3 regions of the Dyadobacter sp. 676 genome follow, and region 2 is predicted to be linked to each of the others. Evidence: riboswitches for the same ligand, from Rfam matches in the RefSeq annotation. Region 2 holds a riboswitch; each other region holds the start of a gene.

Region 1 (7,880 bases), 3.1 Mb from region 2:
CAGCTGGAAGCGCGGGAGGGAGAGTCGTTCGGTTCCATTGTAGGTTACGATTTTGTATACAATGAAAAAGGGCAGAAAGTAGTGAATGAGGACGGGGTTTACCTGCGTTCGGACGAACAGAAAGTGCTCGGCTCGGTACTGCCTTCGTTTACGGGCGGGTTGATCAATGCTTTCCGTTACAAAGGCTTTAATTTATCTGCGTTAATCGATTTTCAGAAGAGCGGCAGCTTTTTCTCCACCACGCAGATGTTCGGTCGTGAAACAGGTATCCTCGAAGAAACCGCCGAAGGCAGCATTCGCGAGGACGGTATCATCGCGGAAGGTGTGAAGGAAGACGGCACACCCAACGACGTGGTGATCGATGCCCGCGACCATTTCAGCAGCAATGGAAACGGTGGCTACAATATCAACGCTATCGACGTGATCGACGCGAGCTATATTTATTTACGCGAGATCAGTTTCGGGTATAACCTTCCCGCCGGCTGGATTTCCAAAACGCCTTTCAGCAAAGTACGGGTATCGCTCGTAGGCCGGAACCTGTGGCTTATGAAGTCGAATTCCCAGCATGTCGACCCTACGGCTATTACCAATTCTATCACCAACTGGCAAGGGCTCGAAGGTGGAGCATTGCCGTCTGTTCGCTCTATGGGCGTGAATGTTTCTTTTGGATTTTAATGAAAACAGCTATGAAAAATTTCAGGAAAATAACCATTGCATTGCTGCTGACTTCGGCGATGGCCTGCACCGATGGCTTCGAGGAAATGAACAAAGACCCCAACCGCGCGGAACATGCCACCTCGGCACAGCTGCTGACCAACGCGCAATTCAACTTCTCCACCAATATCAGCGACGAGTGGAACAACGGCCGGTTCGGGATGTATTACGCGCAATACTGGTCCTCGACCTACTATTCCGACGAAAGCCGCTACCAGATCAGGGAGAGCACCAACCAGATCATGTGGAACACCTTTTACACCGACGTGCTCAACGAGTTGCAGGAAGCGCAAAAGATAGAAAGGGAGTCGCGATGGCCCGGCTACAAAAACCGGATCGCCATTGCGGAGATCGTGAAGGCTTACACCTACCATTTTCTGACCGACATTTACGGAGGGCCTATTCCGTACACCGAGGCGCTGAATGCCGATGATGTTACGCCCGTTTATAACACCGGCGAAGAGGTATATGCGGGTTTACTGGCCACTTTGGACGAGCAGGTAAAGCTGTTGAACGCATCCGAACCCAGCTACCTTACCGGCGATGCGCTATACGGCGGCGATGTGAATGCCTGGAAACGTTTTGCCAACTCGCTCCGGCTCCGCATTGCATTGCGAATGGCGGACGTGAAGCCTGCCGAAGCAGCGGACGCCATCAAAAAAGCGCTTGATCCGGCCAACGGAGGTATTATCGCTACACAGGAGCAAAGCGCGCTGTTCCGTTGGCTTCCTTCGCCGCCCAACAACAACCCGATGAACCAGGCATTCAAGATACGGGTCGATTTCTCAATGTCGAAGCCGTTTATCGATTACCTCAAACAATATGACGATCCGAGGCTGCCTGTATTTGCCCAGCCGCTGTTGAATTCCGGCAACTATGTGGGCGAAGCATACGGGCTGGAAAGCGGCGATGCCAGCTCTAATGGCGATCCGACCCTCGTGAGCTTGCCTGCCAACTATGCCGTCGGTGCAACGGCCCCGACTATCTGGCTCGATCTGGCGGAAGTAAAATTCATGCTCGCCGAAATCCTGGCCCGCGACCTGAAAGTGGGGCTCACCGGCACTGCCGCACAGTATTATCAGGAAGGTATCGCTGCGTCCATGCGCTTTGCGGGCGTGCGCGAAGAAAACATTGCCGCCTACCTCAAAAAAGTGCCCTACAATACCGCGAAATGGAAGGACTGCGTCGGCTCCCAGAAATGGATAGGAATGTACACCCAGGGCATCCAGGGCTGGCTGGAACGCCTCCGCCTCGATTTCAGGGACCCTAATACCGGCAAGGCCATCTTCGCCCTTCCCGCCGACGGGTCCCTCGACCCCGACGTAACGGACGTCTCCCGGCGTATGAGCTACCCGCTCGTAGAAGCATCGCTCAACGGTACGCATTACCGGACGGCGCTCGAGAAGCTGGGAGGGAGGAATAGCAAGGGCGTGAAGAATTGGTGGGATAAGTACTGATTGATAACAAATTACCCCAATCGGTTGGTAAAACCGATTGGGGTAATTTGTTAGAAACGCTTCATATACCGAACCGATAATGCCCTTCCGGACAGATTGTAGCCCCGTTTTTCGTAGTAATTTTCGTCCGTGACATTGTTTAGTTTCAGGGCAATGGTGTGACCGCCCGTAATTTTGAACTGGGCAACGAAGTCAAGCACCATGTACTGCGGATATTCGATTTCAGGATTGGCCGGATCGGTATAATCGATATCTTTTCTTGTCCCGATCGCCCTGCCGGAAAGGCGCAGTTGCAGCCACTTCAAATTGTCGTAGGCCAGTCCGAAATTGAAAGTATTGCGGGCGACATTCTGTATATCACGACGAACCTCGGAGGCGTCGGTACCGACGATGAGCTCCCTGGCTTTAATTATGGAATTGCCGTTCCAGAATGCTTTTAAAGAATAGCGGTAATCGCTCTTCGCCCCGAAATCGTAGGAAATCTCGGTTTCGATGCCGCAGATTTCCGCATCGGCCGCATTCACGAATGTGGCCCTGGAAGTGATTATATCCCCATTCCCCAAAGGCTCGTTCACGGTTTTGATGATCTTGGCTATGCGGTTGTCGACTTTGGTGGTATAAAACGTCACATTAGCTGCGAGCCCGGATTGCGGTTTGTTCAAATCCAGACCCAGGTCCCAGCTCAGGCTGCTTTCGTTTTTCAGATCGGGATTACCGGCGGTGACGGCAATACGGCCCCTGGAATCGCGGATTTCGTTGTAACCGGCTACGCTATATGCATCGGTTGTAACGAACGCGCGGCCGATATTAGCTTTCACGCGTAGCGAAGGCATAAGCGCGTAAGTAATGCCGAGACTGGGGCTTGCGAATGGCGTTGTTTTCCGGCCCGCCTTATAGGTGGGTAACAACGGTGTTTCGCGGACGTCGAATGTAATGTGATCCAGACGAATACCCGGTTGCAGTGTCAGTTTACCCGCATTCAGCAACGCCTGTCCGAAGAATGCGCTCGAAATGAGGGCGTACCGGGGCTGGGTAGGTGCGCGCTCGGTAGTGTCGTTGTTCCAGCGGCGGCTGTCCGTGGATGCGTCGAGGTAATCGTAACCCAGTATCACCGAATGCCGGCCCACTTTCCAGACATCCTTTACCTGAATACCTTTCCATGCATTATGCCCCTGCGCGGAACGGAACGGCACCACCGGTTTGCCGGACACATTCTGTGTGTAATTAGCCGTATTTTCTTCCGCGGCATAAACCTTCACGCCCGGGCTATGCCGACCGATCCGTCCGCTGATCGAAACGTCCAATGACTGCCGGTCGACGTCCTTGGTGCTGGCTTCCGTGCTCCCCGACGACAGTTCTCCCGGCGATTCCACGTCCCTGGCCTGGAACTGTTCCCCGCGCACATCCACACGCCAGTGGTCGTTGATCTGATAACCAAGCCGCAACGTGCCTGAAAAGTAATGCAGTTTTGTAAAAGGCCTTCGCGTGCCGTCGCCGCTGGTTTCGTCGGTTTCGACGGCGGGGCGGTCGTTGTAGTTTTTGGTTGCGTGTTTGTAGCCAAATGCATTCCGAAGCCAGTTGTCCTTCCCGATTTTGTAATCCTTCGATCTTTCGAGATAGCTGAAACTCAAATCGTAATCGAGTTTGGAAGTGATGTTTCCGCCCGTATTGACGCCGGCCTGCAACGTTTTAAAACTACCGTATTCCACAAAAGCATTACCTCCCGGCGCACCTTTGGAGCGTTGCGTGACGACATTAATCACGCCGCCCATCGCCTGTGAGCCATAGAGCGACGATGCCGGGCCTTTCAGCACCTCGATGTGGTCGATACCATTCAGGTTGATCTGAGACAGGTTCGTAGCGCCGGCGGGACGGCCGTCTATCAGGAGCAGCGTCCGCTGGTTCAGTCCCGAAAACTGGGGCCGGAAGCCCCGGATACCGATGCCGGACGAAAGATTTGGATATTGAATGACGTCCACCGCCGCCGTCTTCCGCACGATGTCTGTCAGATCGGCGGAGGGTGTCATTTCAATATCTTCCCGGGAAACGAGGTCGAGCTTCTGCGCTATCTTTTCTTTTCTGGTTTCAAAACGTGTCGCGGTAACCACGACCGGGTCGAGCAATTTGCGGCCCGACGAATCGGCGTTGTTTTCCTGGGCCAATGCCGTAGAAAATGCCGTGAGGGAAAGCAGCATTCCGGCGAGCGGAATGCGGGGAATCTGATAAAATTGGGTCTGCATTACTAAAATCGGAAGATTCATAAAGAGTTATTGCCCCGATCAGGATCGAAAATATGCCCACGAGGTAGTTGACGATCGTCGGGAAACGTTCGCGTTTGCCGGCAAAACGGCCGATGGAAAATGCGAAAAAGTAGCCGTAAGCCGACATGGACAGGATAATACCTACGCTTTGCAGGACAATAATCCATATGGCCGTCACGGCGTCGCGCGCGGCGAGGGTAAGCGCCACCGCACATGCCCCGCCCGTACCAGCGAGGCCATGCACCATCCCGACCCAGAATGAACGGCTTACCCGTCGGCCTTCCTGACCGGCGGCGGCGTCCTTCCTGAAGTTCCTGCGGATGGCCAGCAAGCCCAGCCATATCATGAGCGGCCCTACCACCAACTCGACCTGATCGGCGACCCGCAGCGATAAAGTGGATTTAAGCAACAGGACGAGAACGGCAAATAAAATCAGCGTAAATGAATGTCCTAACGCCCAGTGCGACGATCGCCAGATGAGCTTCCAGCGTTGCGCGGGGCTTTTGTTCTCTTCCGTCGCCAGGACGGAAACCGCAGCCATATGGTCGGGTTCGAAGGAATGCTGCACACCCAGGAGCAGCGAATCAAGGAGCAGATAATGAATCATTTAGATTTCCACATAAATTAAAAAATAACTTATGGGGAGAATGCAGGGAGTAGCGTGGCCGCCATGCAGCCTGCCGTTTCCTCTTGCCTTTCTTCCCGAAAGCAAAACCGGATCATTCAACGGCAGGTCTTCTGGCTTGTTCAGATCGCTGGGCCTTCCCGGAAGTAATGAGTGAATGAGACAATGAGTGAATGTTTCGCTATTGAAAATATTCACTCATTCACACATTCGCTCATTCGTGTTCCAGTGGCATCAGCCAGGATCTTGATATGGTGAACTTACAGCAGCGGGTACTGCTCCGGATTTGCACCGGATTCCCTTTTAATCGCGCCGGCGGCGCGAACCGATGAATGCGCAAAGCTATGGTTTTTTGATGGAGATAAACACAAAAAACAGGCGAATTACCTAACTTTACGCCAGAAAAAGTTCTTTAACATACTTCTCCAACAGGAAAGGGTATTGCATATCGATGCAGTCCAGGGGAATCGTCGGAATCACCCATTTGGTGAAAATCACGAGCTGTCGCGCAACTGTGAGGGTGATAATTTTGAATGATTGAATGACTGAATAAAATATTCGGTCATTCAATCATTCAGTCATTCAAAATTATCCCAAGCCAGAACACCTGTCCCTTCCTTGTTGACAATGCTTTCGCGGTATGAAGCAGGGTCTGATTTGGATATTCGTCGGGTTTTCGCCCGATTACCGGGTGTATTAATGCCCGGGAATGCCTTTCTGTTTTTCTGCCGATTATTTCGTTCGACCGGTCGGCGCATCTCAAATTCTGATATTCCGAATGCCCTGCTGCCGGGAGGGCCGTGACTGCTGTGGATGATGTTTCGGAGCCCCGGTTATTGGCCGGCCGGGAAGCGTTTGGCTGGTTTTGAGCGTTTGTTTTTGCCATAATCGGAAATAGTAAGGGTTTAGCCTGAAAAGAGTAAGTATCTGAAATACAACCACATTGTGAACAACCCGAAATCCAGCTTTCTCATTTCAGCGCCTTCGAGCAGTTCGGGCAAGACAACCCTGACTTTGGGCCTTTTGCGTGCATTACGGAATCGCGGGCTGGCGGTACAGCCGTTCAAATGCGGGCCGGATTATATCGATACCATTCACCATTCGGCAGCGGCGGGGCGGCCCTCCCTGAACCTGGATACGTTCATGGCCTCGGACGCCCACGTGCGTGAGGTGTATCGGCATTACGCGTCGCGAACGGACGTGAGTGTGGCCGAGGGCGTGATGGGGCTTTTCGACGGAGCCGATAAAATGCGCGGAAGCAGTGCCGAAATAGCGGCTTTGCTCGATATCCCGGTGGTGCTGGTAATCAATGCGCAGTCGATGGCTTATTCGGCGGCACCGCTGATTTACGGTTTGAAGAATTTCGACGCCAGGATACGGGTCGTTGGAGTGATTTTCAATTTTGTAAATACCGGATCGCATTATCGGTTTTTGCAGGACGCATGCGCGGATGCAGGCGTGGAAGCTTTGGGGTATTTGCCCAAAAATGAGGCGTTATACATTCCATCAAGGCATTTGGGCCTGCATATCTCTGCCGGAACGGACTATGAACAGATTATCGAAGGGCTGGCGGAAATGATCCCCCGAACGATCGATATCGATCGCTTGCTGCAAATTGCGTGTTTTGGTCATTGTTTTGAAAGCCAGGACGTTGTATGGCCTCCGGCGCACTCGGGGCTGTCTTATGGCAAATCTCCGAACCTGCGCATAACGGTTGCGCGCGACGACGCTTTTACCTTTTTGTATCATCAGAATGTGGAGGTTTTGAAGGCATTCGGGAAAATAAGCTGGGTCAGTCCGCTGAAAGACGTCGCATTGCCCCCGACCGACCTGCTGTATTTGCCCGGCGGTTATCCCGAGCTGTTCGCGGAACGGCTGTCGGAAAACCGGTCGATGCGCGCAAGCATTCGTGATTATTGCGAAAACGGGGGGCTGACCTATGCCGAATGCGGCGGAATGATGTATCTGGGAAAATCGATAGAGACGGATTCCGGAAGCATTTTGGAGATGGCGGGCGTGCTCGATTGTGAAACTACTTTACAGGGAGCGAAAATGACGCTGGGCTATCGGACAATGTATTGGAGCGGACTGGAAATCGGCGGTCACGAGTTTCATTATTCCAGTTTCAAAAGCCGGAATATACACGTCGAACCCGCGCAGATCGCTAATGCGCGGGGAGTGCCGGTTGAAACCGGTTTTTTCAGGTGCCGCAACACATTCGCTTCCTACGTACACCTTTACTGGGCCGATAAGCCCCAATTTATTCAATACCTTATCAACAAATCCCGAAGCCAATGGACGGACAGTCTGCGATGAAACGTCAACGCGTAACCCGTTCGGACGGGAAATCCATTAACCTGGTGCAGCGGCGGGGCCACCTTTCGTATTGCTATAATGCGTGCTGCTGCGGACGGACCGATCGCGGCTATGCGCCGGTTCCGGTTGGATTGTACAAGAGCGAGTGGCTGCGGCGGAAACTGCGGAATGTGGTGCATATGACCAAAGGTGGCTGCCTGGGGCCGTGTACGCTGGCAAATGTGGCTACGCTGCTGTTCGACGGGCATTCGGTGTGGTTTCATTCCATTAACTACGAGTGGCAGATCATCGCGATTTTTGATTATATCGAAAGTATGGTCAAAGCCGACCGGTACCTGGTGCCGCCGGCGGACCTGGCCGAATATGTATTTCAATTTTATACCTGGAAGGGGTCCGGAGCCTTCACCGAACTCGGGCAAACCGCCCTTCCGGCGGACGGGATCGTCTTCCTCACGCACGCGGATACCGACTTGCTTACGCTCGACCGCGCATTGCAACTTCTGCCGG
Region 2 (7,880 bases):
GGACCACATTGTCCATTTGCCAAAGCGGGCTGTCGGCGGGCAGCGGTTCAATTTCCGTTACGTCGAGCACGGCGCCGTCGAGCTTACCCGATTTCAACGCTTCGATCAAAGCATTTTCATCGGTTGTACTACCGCGGCCTACGCTCGCATAAACGCTTTGGTCCTTCATGACCGCGATAAACTCCGCATTCACGAAATGATGCGCAGTTCCCGGTAAAGTGTTGATCACCAGGTCGGCATGCGGCAATTCATCGAAAAGATCTTCCTTGCTGCGGAGATCGGCCTCCTGCGATGTACGTGCCATCAAATGCGTGGTGCAGCCCAGTCCTTTCAAAATCGCATTCACCGACTGGCCTATCGTTCCGGCTCCCAGCACGATCACATTCTGTTTGTGCAAAATTTTCAACTCGGCCCGGAGCGGCGTTCCGATCCATTGTGTTTTTTGTTTCAAGAGCGTCAGCCTGTCGATACCGCGGTATAGCGCCAGCACGCCACCCACGATCGACTCGGCGCACGGCCGCGCAAACCAGTCGCCCATATTGGCCGTTTTGACGTGGTCGGGAATAGCGACGGACGAGTATTGATCGAACCCGGCCGAATCGAGTTGCCAGAATTTCAGATTGGCGGGAATGTTTTCGAACCAGGCTACGGGCGGATTGCCCAGGATATAGTCGGCCGTGGCGAACCAGGCTTTAAGTTCGTCGGTGCCCGCCGATTCGGTACGGAAATGGATCTGATGCTGCGGGGTAAGCGCTTCGCTGAGTTTGGCGTTGAGCGAGCCGTCGAGTAAGGCGTGGCAGTATATGATCATCTATTGTTTTTGTTTAAAGAAGCAAGGTAAAATGATTTACCTGTAATATCTGCTAATCAGACGGCGAAATGGCCATCTATCCTCCACAATTACCACCTTTCAAATGCTTTTCAGGATTTTCGCGGCGCGCGACGCAAATGCCGGTTGTTCAAACGCAATCGAATCCTCGATCTGCGCCCGAAGCTCTTTGCGGATTTCGGGATAGATTTTGGAAAGATTGAAGAGAATGGTCAGGCAAAACGCCCGTATCGCCACCGCTACCTGGCGGTTACCGATGATTCCAAACGTGGCGTCCATCAGTTCACCATGAAATTCGTCTGGAATGGCGACGTCCTGCAAAATGCGGGCGCTGTTGCGGATAATGGCATCGTGCACGTCGGTCCGCTTCAACTGGCCGATCAGCACACCGATGTAGGGCCCGATCAGCCCGGGCTGCAAATCGGTGGCGATACTCACGCTGTAAGCCGCCCTTTGCGCCAGACGGTACTCGTCCGACTCGAAGCAATGCATCAGTTCCCTGAATGCTTCGGGGGAAGTGCAGGCGTATTCGGCGACTTTCGTGGCCTTCCACTTTGACTGGTGAGGATCGGCCAGCAGTTCATGACGGATATCCATCTTCTTTAAGGCTAAAAGCAAATGCCCCACGCTTTGGCGGGGCATTTGCGAGTATGTTCAGCGTATCAATTATTTGATTTCACCCACCATATCCTCCGGTTTTACCCACGCATCGAACTCCTCCGGCGTGAGGTAACCCAGCGCCACAGCCGTTTCTTTGAGCGTTGAGCCGTTCTTGTGAGCGGTCTGCGCGATTTCGGCGGCTTTATAGTAACCGATTTTCGTGTTCAGGGCAGTGACGAGCATCAATGAGTTGTTCACGTGCTTTTTGATATTCTCGTGCAATGGCTCGATACCTACCGCGCAATTGTCGTTGAACGACACGCACACATCGCCGATCAGACGGGCCGAATGCAGGAAGTTGTAAGCCATCAGCGGTTTGAATACGTTCAGCTCGAAATGGCCATTGGAGCCGCCGATGCTGATCGCGACGTCGTTACCCATTACCTGTGCCGCTACCATGGTCATGGCTTCGCATTGGGTAGGGTTCACTTTACCCGGCATGATGGAACTACCCGGCTCATTATCAGGGATATGGATTTCGCCAATGCCCGAGCGCGGGCCCGACGACAGCATACGGATGTCGTTACCGATCTTCATCAGGCTCACCGCCACGGTTTTCAATGCACCATGCGCCTCCACGATCGCGTCGTGCGCCGCGAGCGCTTCGAATTTGTTTTCGGCGGTGATGAATGGCAGGCCGGTAAGCGCGGCAATGTGGCGCGCGACGTTTTCGGAATATCCCGGAGGGGTGTTAATGCCCGTTCCGACCGCGGTACCGCCCAGTGCCAGCTCCGAAAGGTGCGCCAGCGAGTTGTTGATCGCCCTCAGGCCGTGATCGAGCTGGGATACGTAGCCGGAAAACTCTTGTCCCAAAGTGAGCGGCGTAGCGTCCATAAAGTGCGTACGCCCGATTTTAACGACATTTTTAAAGGCTTCGGCTTTCGCTTTCAAAGTATCGCGCAACTTCGTAATACCCGGAATGGTCACGTCCACCAGGATTTTGTAAGCCGCAATGTGCATGGCCGTTGGATAGGTGTCGTTCGACGACTGCGACTTGTTCACGTCGTCGTTCGGGTGCAAAAACTTGGTTTTGTCGGTAAGCTGACCGCCTTGCAGCACGTGCCCGCGATAGGCAATTACCTCGTTGCAGTTCATATTCGATTGCGTTCCCGAGCCGGTTTGCCATACTACCAACGGGAACTGGTCATCGAGCTGGCCGGCAAGGACCTCATCGCAGACCTGTCCGATCAGATCGCTTTTTTCTTTGGGAAGGACACCCGCTTCAAAGTTGGTAATAGCGGCGGCTTTTTTCAGGTATGCGAAGGCCTTGATGATCTCCTTCGGCATTTTATTGATATCCTGTGCGATAGGAAAGTTCTGGATCGAGCGTTGTGTCTGGGCGCCCCAGTATACATGGGCAGGGACCTGCACTTCGCCCATCGTGTCTTTTTCTATACGGTATTCCATTATTTGACGTAGAATGATAATGTAAAATGAACAATGCGCGGTAAAGTTAGGATCGGGTTTGCAGTTTCTGGAGTTTTTTATGGATAAATGTTCATGTCTGAAAAAAAGAATGTTTAGATTGACGCACCGAGATCCTAAACTCCGCTTTTCATGATACCTAAAATCAGCATTTACCCCGATTACGCACTGATGAGCTCCGCCGCTGCCGAGCGAGTAATCGATCTGATGAACCACAAGCCCGAATCGGTTATTTGCTTCCCGTCGGGTAGTAGTCCGAAAGGTATGTTCGATGCATTGGTAGCCGCGAATCAGAAGGGGCGTGTCGACTTTTCGAAATGCATTTTCGTCGGCCTCGACGAATGGATTGGCCTCGGCGCCGGCAACGATGGCAGTTGCCGCGACCTCCTCGACCGCGATTTCCTGAAACCTGTCGGTCTGCGCCCGGACCAGATCGTCTTCTTCGACGGCAAAGCCTTCGATCCGCAAGCCGAATGCGACCGTATCAATAAAATCGTCGAGAGCCTCGGAGGCCTCGACCTTATTATATTAGGCGTAGGCATGAACGGCCACCTCGCCCTCAACGAGCCCGGCACACCCTGGGATACTTACGCCCACATTTCGGAGCTCGATCCGGTGACCGTCGAGGTAGGGCAGAAGTATTTCAAACAGCCGACCAGCCTCACACGCGGCATTACCGTCGGTATCCGCCACATTCTGGAAGCGCGTTCGGCCATTCTGTTGGCTTCCGGCGCTGCAAAGGCACCGGTTATCCAGCGGGCATTGGCATTCCCCGTTTCCAAAGATTTTCCAGCAACGGTTTTGCAGAATCATTTGAACGCGGAGTTTATTTTGGATGCGGATGCTGCGGAGTTGATTTCGTAACATATTTCCCTAAATCCGGGTTTGCGAAATCACTTTTCCGGCCAGCATTTCAAGCCTGATTTAGATATTTTATCCTAACGCAACCAGTAATTTTTCTCCACTTCACTTAAATCAAGGTGCGCTTTCCTGCGCAATATGCATTCCGCCTAAATTTGACGCAGTTCTTTGTGAACGCCCGTCAATCGGGGTGGTGGTTTTTGCTTTTGGATCCCTCAGCCAAAATCAAGCAAAACAAAAAGGAACCGTGTGCAATTCACGGGCAGTCGTGCTACTGTAAGTATCCGTCCTGATGTTTTCAGGACCCGTTTTTACCCTCGCGTCCCATTGCAGCGTCCCGGCGCTTCGAGAAGGGCGGTAGAAATGATACGAGCCAGGAGACTTGCCATCACCCTCAATGGCTTCCCTCTCACGGGTGGAGTGTAGTCAAGCATTGATTTACCACATTTTATAGCGTACCACAGGCTCCCGGCCGGTTCGGGGGAACTGTATCTGTTCGTTTCGCAGGGTAGCCGTGTGTTACCGCCATGGAATGAAGTACCGGTCAGCGTTCGCAACAGGCGTTTGCCGGGATGGGAGGGTGTTTTCACAGGGTTTTTATTAACTCTTTAAACACAAAAAGTTATGTTGTCACACAACCTGGGCTACCCGCGCGTGGGAAGCCTTCGCGAACTCAAAAAGGCCAACGAACAGTACTGGGCCGGCGCGATCGACCGCGATGCATTGCAGAAAGTCGCGCGCAAAATCCGCCATCAGAATTGGGAAACGCAGCAGCATGCGGGCATTGGCCTTATTCCTTCCAACGATTTTTCGCTGTACGACCACGTCCTCGATACGTCGCTGATGGTAGGCGCGATTCCCGGGCGGTACCACCAGCTGCTCGACGGGAAATCCAATAAGGAGCTAGACCTTTATTTCGCCATGGCCCGTGGTTACCAGAAAAACGGGCTGGATATCAACGCGATGGAAATGACGAAATGGTTCGACACCAACTACCATTACCTTGTTCCCGAGTTTGTGAAAGACCAGAAGTTCAAGCGGTACTCCGAAAAGGTGCTGCTGGAATTCGAGGATGCATTGCAAAAAGGCATTCTCACCAAACCGGTGCTGCTTGGGCCAGTTACCTATTTGCTTTTAGGCAAAGAAAAGGAGGGCGGTTTTGAGCGGATCGACTTGCTGGACAGTCTTCTACCTGTTTATATATCCATATTAAAAGAACTCGCAGCGAGAGGTGCCGAATGGGTGCAGCTCGACGAGCCAGGGCTCGTGCTGGATTTGAATGAAAAGGAAAAACTCGCATTCCTGAGCGCTTATAACCAGATCCGGGAGACGCTTCCGAAGCTGCGCATTCTGGTAACAACCTATTTCGGGCCGCTGGAAGATAACCTGAGCATCGCTACCGTATTGCCGGTGGACGCATTGCATATCGACCTTACGCGCGGTGCGGAGACCTTGTCGCAAATCCTGGTGGATGAAGTATTCACGGCATCAACCCAAAAACTTTCATTAGGGGTGGTCGACGGCCGGAATATCTGGAAAAACGACTACCGAAAGTCGCTGGAATGGATTCAAACGGCAGCGAATGTACTGGGAGAGGATCGGATCTGGGTCGCACCTTCCTCGTCGCTGCTCCATAGCCCTTATGACCTGGACCTGGAAAGGAACGAAGCGGTGCTCACGCCCGAAATCAAAAACTGGATGGCGTTTGCCAAACAGAAACTGGCAGAGGTAACGACATTGGCGAGGCTCGCCGGGACCGATTATTCGAATGACAGCGCATTTCTGGATAACCAAAAAGCCATCGAAAGCCGTAGAACATCAGCGTTGATCCACAAGCCAGCTGTAAAAGCACGGGTTAGCGAAGTGCGTGAATCGGATTTTAACCGACAGAATACATTCGCCTTCCGGCAGGCCATTCAATTGGAAAAACTCAAACTGCCCTTGTTCCCTTCCACGACGATCGGCTCATTCCCCCAAACCGACGAGGTGAGGCAGCTCCGTGCGCAGTTCAAGAAAGGAGCATTGACTTTGGATGAGTACGAGGCCCGCATTCGGGCGGAAATCGTGGATTCGCTGCGCTGGCAGGAAGAGTTGGGCATCGACGTGCTCGTACATGGCGAGTTCGAGCGGAATGATATGGTGGAATATTTCGGCGAGCAGCTCTCGGGTTTTGTTTTTACCCAAAACGGCTGGGTGCAGAGCTACGGTAGCCGGTGCGTGAAGCCGCCGATCATTTACGGCGACGTCGAGCGCGTGGAGCCTATGACGGTGAAATGGTCGTCGTTCGCGCAGGCCAACTCCACGAAATTGGTGAAAGGCATGCTTACGGGCCCGGTAACGATCCTGCAATGGTCGTTTGTGCGGGATGACCAGCCGAGAAAAGACACCACATTTCAGATCGCGCTCGCGATCCGCGACGAGGTGGTGGATCTCGAAAAGGCGGGAATCAAAGTGATCCAGATCGATGAGCCGGCCATTCGCGAAGGGTTACCATTGCGGAAACATGCATGGAAGAGCTACCTGAAATGGGCGGTGGACGCGTTCCGCCTGAGCGCCGCGGGCGTGGCCGACCAGACGCAGATCCACACGCACATGTGCTATTCCGAATTCAACGACATTATCGACTCCATCGCGGCCATGGACGCCGACGTAATTACCATCGAAACGTCGCGTTCGCAAATGGAACTGCTCGACGCTTTTGCGCAATTCAATTATCCGAACGAAATCGGGCCGGGTGTGTACGACATTCATTCGCCCCGCGTGCCGACAGTCGACGAGATGGTTTTCCTGCTGGAAAAAGCGTTGAAGGTAATCCCTGCCCGCAATTTGTGGGTGAATCCGGATTGTGGTCTGAAGACCCGCAAATGGCCGGAAACCGAAGCGGCTTTGCGTAACATGATTTCCGCGGCTAACTTGCTGCGCGAATCGGTCGAAGTCGCGGGATAGCGACGGTCGTTTGTGGGCTGGTGTGGTCATTTATTGTCAGGTGTTGTCAAGTGTCGTCAGAGGTGAAAATACCTGACTATTATCTGACCATACCTGACAATAAATGACTACCCCTGACCACTCCCGACTATCCTTGACACCCCTGACCACATCGAACCGCACTCCTGTTATCAATACATTAAAGCATTTATTTTGACACTCGAAGAAAAAATCACCGCCTCGGAAACACGCGTTTTTAAAACTGTTTTCCCTAATAACACCAACCATTACGATACTTTATTCGGTGGTACCGCCCTGTCGATGATGGACGAGGTCGCTTTCATTGCCGCCACGCGGTTTTCAAGATTGCGGTGCGTAACGGTTTCTTCCGACCGTATCGATTTCACACATCCCATTCCTGCGGGGACCATTATCGAGCTTGTTGGCCGGGTTGAAACGGTTGGGAATACCAGCATGAAAGTCCGGGTCGACATTTTTGTCGAGAAAATGTATGAAGAGAGCCGTGAAAAAGCGGTGACCGGAATTTTTACATTTGTGGCGCTCGATGAGCATCATAAGCCTACCAGAATTTTGTAGCGTTGTCATTTGGCTGCCACGTCGGCGAACGGGGAGCCCGACGCTATGCTCATGAGATTGCATAATTTATCATACGGCACCACTTGTTGTAGTAAATTAGGGGCACATTCGAAGTGGTTCAGAATTAGCGAATTAGAATTAAAGGCATCATTGAAACTATTAACATTTCGTTACCGTCGCTCTTTATTTGGTTGATTCCGAACCGCTTAATAACATTATGAAGGCAATCAACGTCCTGCGGCGGGTTGCAGCCTTGTTCAAAATGCTTATCTTGCACGCCTTTTGGACGGTGTAGGACAAAACTGTACACATTATTCTAATCACGCTTTAATGAAAATTTTAGGTATCTCGGCTTTCTATCATGATTCGGCCGCGGCTCTTATAGATAATGGCGAAATTGTCGCCGCAGCACAGGAAGAACGTTTCACTCGTAAAAAGCATGACCCCGGTTTTCCCTCCAACGCGGTTGCCTTTTGCCTCGAATACGGCGGATTGTCCATCAACGAGCTCGATGCAATCGTTTTTTACGACAAGCCGCTTCTGAAATTTGAAAGATTGCTCGAGACTTATTATGCATTTGCCC
Region 3 (7,880 bases), 1.5 Mb from region 2:
TTTGTGCAGCAATACATCGCGCAGTGCAAGTCCAGAAATTTCAGTGCACGCTACATCGGCTCGCTCGTGGGCGATTTTCACAGAAATATGCTCAAGGGAGGGATTTACCTCTATCCATCTACTAAAAAAAGATCCGAAAGGAAAGCTGAGACTGTTATACGAATGCTATCCGCTGGCATTTATCGCCGAAAAATCAGGCGGGAAAGCGAGCGACGGTTTTGGCAGCATCCTCGACATCGTGCCGCAATCGTTCCACCAGCGGTCGCCCTTGTATATCGGCTCAGCCGGGCTTGTGGACGACGTTGTGAAAGGCTGATGGCGGGCTACCGTTTTAGTTTTCGTACCTTTGCGCCATGCAAGAGACGCAAAACTCATTCGGGCAGTTCAAGCTCAACCGCCAATTGCTCGATGCAATCGAAGAAGCGGGTTATACCGAACCAACCCCCATCCAGGAACAGGCGATCCCCGTGGCGCTGGCAGGACAGGACATCTTAGGGATCGCCCAGACCGGCACCGGCAAGACCGCCGCATATACATTGCCTTTGTTAATGCGCATCAAATATGCCCAGGGGCAGCATCCCAGGGCGTTGATTCTGGCGCCTACCCGCGAGCTGGCGATGCAAATATCGGAGGCCATTATTCAGCTCGGCAAGTATACCGATATCCGTACCGTGGTACTTTACGGTGGCGTAGGCCCGAAAACGCAGATCGAAGCATTGCGTAAGGGTGTCGACATCGTCGTAGCGACACCCGGACGGTTTATGGACCTGTATTTCCAGGAAGAGATCGTTGTGAAGCATTTGAATGTGATGGTGCTCGACGAGGCCGATAAAATGATGGATATGGGTTTTATGCCCCAAATCCGCAAGCTGCTTGAAGTGATCCCGCGCAAAAGGCAGAATATGCTTTTCTCGGCGACATTTTCGGGGAAGGTGGAGAATCTTTCCTACGAATTTCTCGAATTCCCGACGCGCATCGAGATTACCCCTCAGGCTACCGCCGCCGAAATGGTGACGCAGACCATTTACGAGGTACCGAATTTCCGAACGAAAATCAATTTGCTATCCTATTTGCTGGAAGATAAAGAGACCTTCACACGCGTGCTCGTATTCACACGCAGCCGCGAGGTAGCCGGGCTTGTCCATCAGAATCTGTTGAACAGGGCGGTCCCGGAGGCGCAACTACGGGTGATCCACGCCAATAAGGGCCAGAATACCCGTATCAATGCGATGGAGGCATTCAGAGAAGGGCAAATAAGGGTGATGGTCGCTACGGACGTAGTGGCGCGGGGGATCGATATTACCGAGGTGAGCCACGTGATCAATTTCGATGTACCGCTTATCTATGAAGACTATGTGCACCGGATCGGGCGGACCGGCCGGGCCAACAATGTGGGCAGCGCAATCACATTTATGACGATTGCCGACGAATACCATATCCGGAAGATCGAAGCAATGATCCGTATGGAAATCCCGAGAGCCAGGTTTCCGGATGAAGTAACTATTACGGAAACACCATTCCAGGAGCGGCAGGATATGTTGCGCGAGATCGACAACCAGCGCCGCAAGGAAGATCCGACATTCAAGGGTGCATTTCATGAGAAAAAGTGGCAGGCACCGCCGCCTGCGAAGCGGTCGCCGGGGAATACCGGTAAGGGGCGCAGGCCAACGGGCGGAAGAAGTAAACGCAGGTAATGCAATACAATTCCAATAAAACCGTTTAACTTGGACAATAGAAACCTGTTCTTCTATTAAAGTCAATTATGAAAGAATCTGTTGTAATTTGGCTTGCCCTCCTGATACCTGTAATGAGCCTTGCTCAAAACACGCATCTGGCAAGCGCGGGTACAAGCACAGATACAAACGTAGCCCCTAAAAAGCCTCTCAATTTGAATGAAAGGCGGATTACCCCGCTCTTCGGGGAAGTGAGTAAGACATCGGAGCAGATTGATGAAGAGATTAAATTCCTGAGTGATTGTGACAAATCGTTCTCGACGCGGGCGGAAGCAAGCAGCTTCTTCGCCACCCGCGCGTGGGAATATTTGCAGGAAGGTTCTCTGGACACCGCCTGCTACCGTTTTAACCTTGCCCAACTCCTGAATGACAAAAACGTGGAGGCCTACTGGGGGCTTGGTGTTGTGTCTTACCAACGCGAAAACTGGGTGGACGCCAAAAGAATGCTGAGCAAAGGAGTCAGCTTGCAGGGCGACAATGTGCCGCTGCTGGTGGATTTGTCGACCGTACAGCTCAAATTGTACGCGATCACAAGCCGTAAGGAGGAACTGGAAGAGGCAAGCGAGGTGCTCAAACGCGCTGTCGCGCTTGATTCGACTTATGCATTGGGCCAATACAACCTGGCGCTGCTGCATTACAACCTCGATGAGCTTGATAAATCCTGGGAGCACCTGCACAAAGGCCGGGTCCTTGATTTCAGCCAGCTGAATCTCGACTTTGTGGAGCTTCTGAAAGCCAAAATGCCCGATCCCCAGGGATTTTTCAAGTAAACGTATTCTTCCGGGATTGCAAAGTCTTCCGTTTGGGAGACTTTTTTTGTTTGAGCAATATCAGCGTAGCCAGGACCCGTGGCATGTCGCCATCAGGCTTCGGCTACGCTGATATCCCACCTTTGACGTGGCGTATTAACCCTTATTGAAAGAAAAATCCTGTTGGGGCGATACCGACTTTCACCGAATCGACCAGGTTTCCATCGACGCGATAACGTATCGCATAGCCCGACTGCGCCTGGGACGGCGTCACGGCTGCGTAAAGCAGGCCTTGAGACGGATCGATTGTCAAGCCTGTAAAATAACGGCCGATAAAGGGCTTGCTGAGGTCCACCTGAGAATCGGTAATACCGAATTTGTAGGTTTTACCCGACGGGTTGAAATTGGCGTCGTATTGTGTCAATACAAAGAAGACTGTTTTGAGGTCGGAACTCATTGTGAAGGAACCCGGCACTTTGGTGGCGTCGGTCCCGATCGCCAAAGTGGCTTCGGACGTAAGCGACTCAGGATTCAGCCGTACGGCTTTGATCCCCGCATTGATCCATAATTTGCCGTTTGCGTCGATGCCTATCGGCGTAACTACCCCTTCCATAGGGATCGACTGGGCGATTTCATCGGTGTTCGTGTTGATAACCGTAAGAATGTTGCCGTTGGTAAAGGTAGTGGTACCTACAAACAGTTTTCCATTGCTCAGAACCAGGTTTTCTGGTCCTTTCGCGATGTCGATTTTCTTGGTCACCTTTTTTGTATTTATATCGATCACCGCAATATAACCGGTGCTGTATTTGTAGTCGGCGTTGGTGCCCCAGCACGACACATATGCTTTTCTGCCGGCGATTACAACTTCCCGGGGATTCTCGATGTCGGGCGCTCCGATGACTCCTTCGTCTTTGAAAGTATACCGGTTAACGAACTGTACTTTGTCCTGGCCCGCCGAGGAATTGTCGACCAGGATGATGCCTTGTTCTCCCGACGCCGTATAGTCCTGCACCCCGCCATTCAGCGCTTTTCCATTGACTGCGGCGAAAATGTCGGCGTTGGCGGTGTTGTTTTCACGGGGAAAAAAGGAGATAGCGCCGTTATTTTGCAGGAAATTACCTTCATTCATTACAAAAACACCACTCACGAAATCCCCTTTCGGAGCCGGGTCACTCTGGTCGCACGACCATGCTCCCAGGGCTGTAAAAACTACTGCTAATGAACTGGCTAACTGTTTTTTCATTTTCATTGATTTATTGAGAATCGTAACTAAAAGTTAAACTTAATGCAAAACTTCTTCCCGGCATCGCATTATTTCTGACATTTAAATAAAACGTGTTGGTCAGATTGCGGATCTGTCCCTGTATGCGGCCCCTTACCTTACCAAGGGAGATGGTTGTTTCGGCCAGGAGATTTACCAAACCATAGCCATCGAGAAACTGTGAATTATCGAATGTTGTGTAACGTCGGCTGGCTGCCTGGAACTGTCCGGTAATGCGGGTGGATTTATGCTGAAAAAATGCATTGACATAGGCCGTATGCTCCGGCACAAAAACAAGCTGCTTGCCAACGATTTCTTCGGAGTAATTATCGTAAGCCTTTTCCTGGCTGCTCCGGTTAAATGCATAACCGGCATCCACCCCGGCTTGCCGGAGCTCCGTTGTATGCAGGTAATTCGTTTGCAGTTCGACCCCGCGGGCCAGGATCTGTTGCAGGTTTTCGACACGGTAACTTCTGGACGGATTCCAGTAGGTCCAGTCCTTAACGCGGTTATGGTAAAGAGTCACCGAAGCCCGCCATGTGCTTCCCGACGTGGATTTCAATGTTTGTTCTATTCCAATTTCTTTATTCCATCCCGTTTCCGGGCGGATATCCGGGTTACCGAGGCCTTTCCAGTGGCGTTCGTTCAGAGTAGGGACGCGGTAGCTGCGCCCGTATGAACCTTTCAGGGAGAGATTATAAAGTTTTTTCCGGATCAAACGATGCTCCACACCGGCGGACGGCGTGAATGGCGGGTTAAATCCGGTAACAAATCCTTGCCGGAGATTGACGGAAACCGTGATTCGGGAGGCAGGCTGCCAGCGGGTAAGCAAAAAAACGTCTGTCCGGTTTTCAGCCACGGGCGAGTACACATAGCCGGGCACGCGCGAGCGATAGTGCGTCCATTCGCTCCCGGTTTTGATGGACAACGGATTGGGCTTAGCTCCCGGGCGCAACGAAAAGTCATTCTCGATCCGCGTGGCGATTTTATCCGTTACGGAATGATCGGGTTGTGAAAGGTCGCCCTTGGCATAGTCGATTATGTCGCGTACCCATGCTGTTCGTAATGTGAGCGAGCGCACCCGATAGCGAAGCATGGTGCGATAGGCTGTCGTGCGCGTCATTTCCCGGCCCTGTTCGTCGTCGGGCGTTAAGGTTAGTTTGTTATCCGTGAGCCACACGTGCGCAGAAATTTCCCGGTCGTTTTTAGCTTGCAGGAATAAATCCTGTACAATGCCTTTCTGGAAAGTCTCGGTAGGCAAAAGCAGGTAACCCTTTCGCACGGGATTCCGGTAATTGTTGTTCATCCGGCCGTCGTAAACCGCCGTTTTTCCCGAAAACGACCATTGCCTGTTTAAAACCGTTACGTAGCGAATATCCGCCCGGGTCTGGCGATTGTCAAAACTCTCTTCCTGCCTTCCGATGGATATGTGAAAAGGGCTTTTGGGTACATCACTGCCCAGCAGGATGCTTCCTCCGACCGCATCGGACCCTACAATGCTCGCGGCCGACCCGAATTGAACGGAAAGCCTGTCGAAACCCGCCACAGGGATAGTGGAAAAATCGGTTTGGCCAAGTGTGGGAGCATTAATATTCAGCCCATTCCAGAGAACTGCCGTATGATTCGCGGACGTGCCTCTGAATGAAGCAGTACCCAGTTGCCCCGGACCGTAATTTTTAAAAGCGATAGGCGTAAATGTCGAAAGTACGTCGCTGATGTTCTGGAAACGCGCCTGCGCGAGCATCGCCGAATCGATCGCCTGGATTTTGAGGCCACTCATGAAACGTTCCGGTACAAAGCCCCTGACGGTCACTGTTTCGAGTGCGATGGAGTCGGTTTGCGCATGAGCGGGCGATGCGAAAGCCACGCTTGCCCATAATACTGGTTTAATCAGAAATCTCCGGTTGGTTAGCACCCTGTTTCACTGCGATTGGCGGCGATCTTCTGTCTTTCCTCCGAAAACGGTCCGATCAAATGCTCTGGCAGGTCTCCTGGCTCGTCGTTCGTGTCCGGCGCCTTCCCGTTTTTGAAACAGTGGCATGGAGTGCGGGCACGTTTGGGCAGACTAACAGTTGCGGGGACAGCTTCCGGTTCGCGCGGAATTCCCTTTTAAGCCTAATTGCTGAACAGAAGCAGCATATGGCACCAAGCGGGCGCAAAGTTAGACATTTCCTCCGACTTTCGGTTCTTTGCGATAACCGCTATCTTTGCGCCAAATTCTGAATGCTTTTGGCCACTCCTGCTGAAAATTCCCCGAACCCGTCGCCCCTGAAAGGCATTTACCTCATGCTGGGCGCGGCATTTTTCTTTTCGCTCACCTCGGCGATCTCAAAATGGCTCGGCAGGGAATTCCACATTGTGGAACTGGTGTTTTTCAGGAACATCGTCGGGGTGGTTTTCATCATCAGCAGTATATGGCAACGGCCGCTGAAGCAGGAGGGAGGCAAGCTCGGGCTGCTCGTTTTCAGAGGCATAGTTGGTACTTTATCGCTTTATATGCTTTTTTACGCGATCCAGACGCTGGGTCTCGGACGCGCATCGACCTATCAATACACCTATCCCATATTTCTCGCGCTTTTTTCCTGGCTGCTCATTGGTGAAACGCTGAATTCCAAGGAATGGATGGCGATCTTTGTGGGGTTCACGGGCATTTTGTTTGTATTCCGGCCGGATCTTTCTTCGTCGTTGCGGGACAACGCACTCGGTTTGGGCAATGCATTGCTGACGGCGGTTTCCTATCTCTCGATCCGGCAACTGGGCGTGGTGTACGATACGCGCGCCATTATTCTGTCATTCATGCTTAGTGGTATTGTAATGCCTGTTTTGTCGATGGTAGCCGGGACCTATTATCCAATGGAACATCTGGACTTTCTGATCGGGACATTCAAATGGCCGGAGAATACCTGGCAGTGGCTGGGTTTCCTGGCTTTGGGATTGACTGCATTGCTGGGCCAGAAAATGCTGACGCAGTCTTTTACCTACGACAAAGCCGGGCGCGTGGCCGCTGTGGGCTATTCCAATATTCTTTTTTCTGTGCTGATAGGCTTTCTGATGGGTGAAGCGATCCCGTCGCTGTCGATGCTGACGGGCATGTTGCTGATCATCGCGGGCGGGATCCTGGTATCGTTTGCCAAAACCAAAAGCGCTTAAAGCCGTTCGTTGAATGCCAGCCGGTTCATAAAAGGGTCGATTACCGTTACCGAAAGAGCGCCCCAGGGTTCGTGTTCGAGGCCGGGACGGTTGTATTTGTATTGCTTGTTGTTCAGCTCTTTATGAAAAGCCCGTACACCGGTGCATTCGACAAATATTTTCGCACCGGGAGTGCTGTCTCCGTGATGCTCCGAGAGATGGAGCGTCAGGCCGCCGCGCGAAACCTGCATGTAAAGTGGCGCATCGTCGGAGTACCGGTGCTCCCAGTCTATCTGGAAGCCCAGCCAGTCGATGTAAAACTCGCGTGCTTTGGTTTCGTCAAAAATGCGTAAAATTGGGATGATTTTGCTGGCTTCCATGGGGATGCTGTTTGGAGGTGAAAGGGGCTGGCAACAATTTGTATATCAGATTTGTTTACAAAATGAAATCTAGAAAAATGCCATGAAACGACTCCTGTCATCGCTGTTAATATTTCCGGTAATGCTGGTGTTTCTGGCCGGTTTCAAGGCCGATACCGGTAAAAAGCCGGCCGAAGGCATTCAATGGCTAACCATCGAGGAGGCGTTCGCGAAGATCCAGAAAGAACCGCGCAAGGTGCTCATCGACGTCTATACGGATTGGTGCGGCTGGTGCAAGGTAATGGATCGTGAAACGTTCAGGGACAAGGCTGTAACCGATTATATCAACCGAAAGTATTACGCCGTGAAGCTCGATGCCGAGCAGAAGGAGACGATCAAACTGGGAGACAAGCAGTTCAAATATCTTGCACAGGGTGGCCGCGGTATCAACGAGATCGCATTGGCATTAACCAATAACCAGCCGAGCTACCCCACGACCGTTTTTCTGGACGATCATTTCAATATGATCCAGCCGCTTCCGGGTTATCTGAAGGCAAAGGAGTTTCACCAGATTATCACCTTTTTTGGAGAAGACTACCACAAAAAGCAGGATTTCGAAAGCTATAAGGTGAAGACTTACGGAACCTTG

Evidence for each region. Region 2 has a riboswitch for cobalamin ahead of metE (5-methyltetrahydropteroyltriglutamate--homocysteine S-methyltransferase). Riboswitches for the same ligand answer to the same signal wherever they lie in the genome.
Region 1: linked by a shared signal. The riboswitch ahead of ABV298_RS05675 (hypothetical protein) and the one ahead of metE (5-methyltetrahydropteroyltriglutamate--homocysteine S-methyltransferase) in region 2 are both predicted to bind cobalamin.
Region 3: linked by a shared signal. The riboswitch ahead of ABV298_RS12405 (TonB-dependent receptor) and the one ahead of metE (5-methyltetrahydropteroyltriglutamate--homocysteine S-methyltransferase) in region 2 are both predicted to bind cobalamin.

What each region holds. Positions count from the first base shown of each region.
Region 1 is NZ_CP159289.1:1,232,534-1,240,413, reverse strand. Features, by position in the region: gene ABV298_RS05690 (SusC/RagA family TonB-linked outer membrane protein) at 1-675, shown strand, start outside; gene ABV298_RS05685 (SusD/RagB family nutrient-binding outer membrane lipoprotein) at 687-2,171, shown strand; gene ABV298_RS05680 (TonB-dependent receptor) at 2,222-4,366, opposite strand; gene ABV298_RS05675 (hypothetical protein) at 4,257-5,039, opposite strand; cobalamin riboswitch at 5,143-5,402, opposite strand; cobalamin riboswitch at 5,477-5,687, shown strand; gene ABV298_RS05670 (cobyrinate a,c-diamide synthase) at 6,003-7,373, shown strand; gene ABV298_RS05665 (cobaltochelatase subunit CobN) at 7,352-7,880, shown strand, end outside.
Region 2 is NZ_CP159289.1:4,301,269-4,309,148, forward strand. Features, by position in the region: gene ABV298_RS19320 (D-2-hydroxyacid dehydrogenase) at 1-811, opposite strand, end outside; gene ABV298_RS19325 (hypothetical protein) at 911-1,471, opposite strand; gene fumC (class II fumarate hydratase) at 1,496-2,896, opposite strand; gene ABV298_RS19335 (glucosamine-6-phosphate deaminase) at 3,047-3,778, shown strand; cobalamin riboswitch at 3,953-4,180, shown strand; gene metE (5-methyltetrahydropteroyltriglutamate--homocysteine S-methyltransferase) at 4,400-6,721, shown strand; gene ABV298_RS19345 (acyl-CoA thioesterase) at 6,914-7,297, shown strand; gene ABV298_RS19350 (carbamoyltransferase) at 7,628-7,880, shown strand, end outside.
Region 3 is NZ_CP159289.1:2,775,640-2,783,519, reverse strand. Features, by position in the region: partial or broken gene fbp (class 1 fructose-bisphosphatase) at 1-316, shown strand, start outside; gene ABV298_RS12420 (DEAD/DEAH box helicase) at 354-1,694, shown strand; gene ABV298_RS12415 (tetratricopeptide repeat protein) at 1,763-2,503, shown strand; gene ABV298_RS12410 (DUF5074 domain-containing protein) at 2,646-3,725, opposite strand; gene ABV298_RS12405 (TonB-dependent receptor) at 3,736-5,610, opposite strand; cobalamin riboswitch at 5,707-5,908, opposite strand; gene ABV298_RS12400 (DMT family transporter) at 5,967-6,893, shown strand; gene ABV298_RS12395 (glyoxalase superfamily protein) at 6,890-7,252, opposite strand; gene ABV298_RS12390 (DUF255 domain-containing protein) at 7,335-7,880, shown strand, end outside.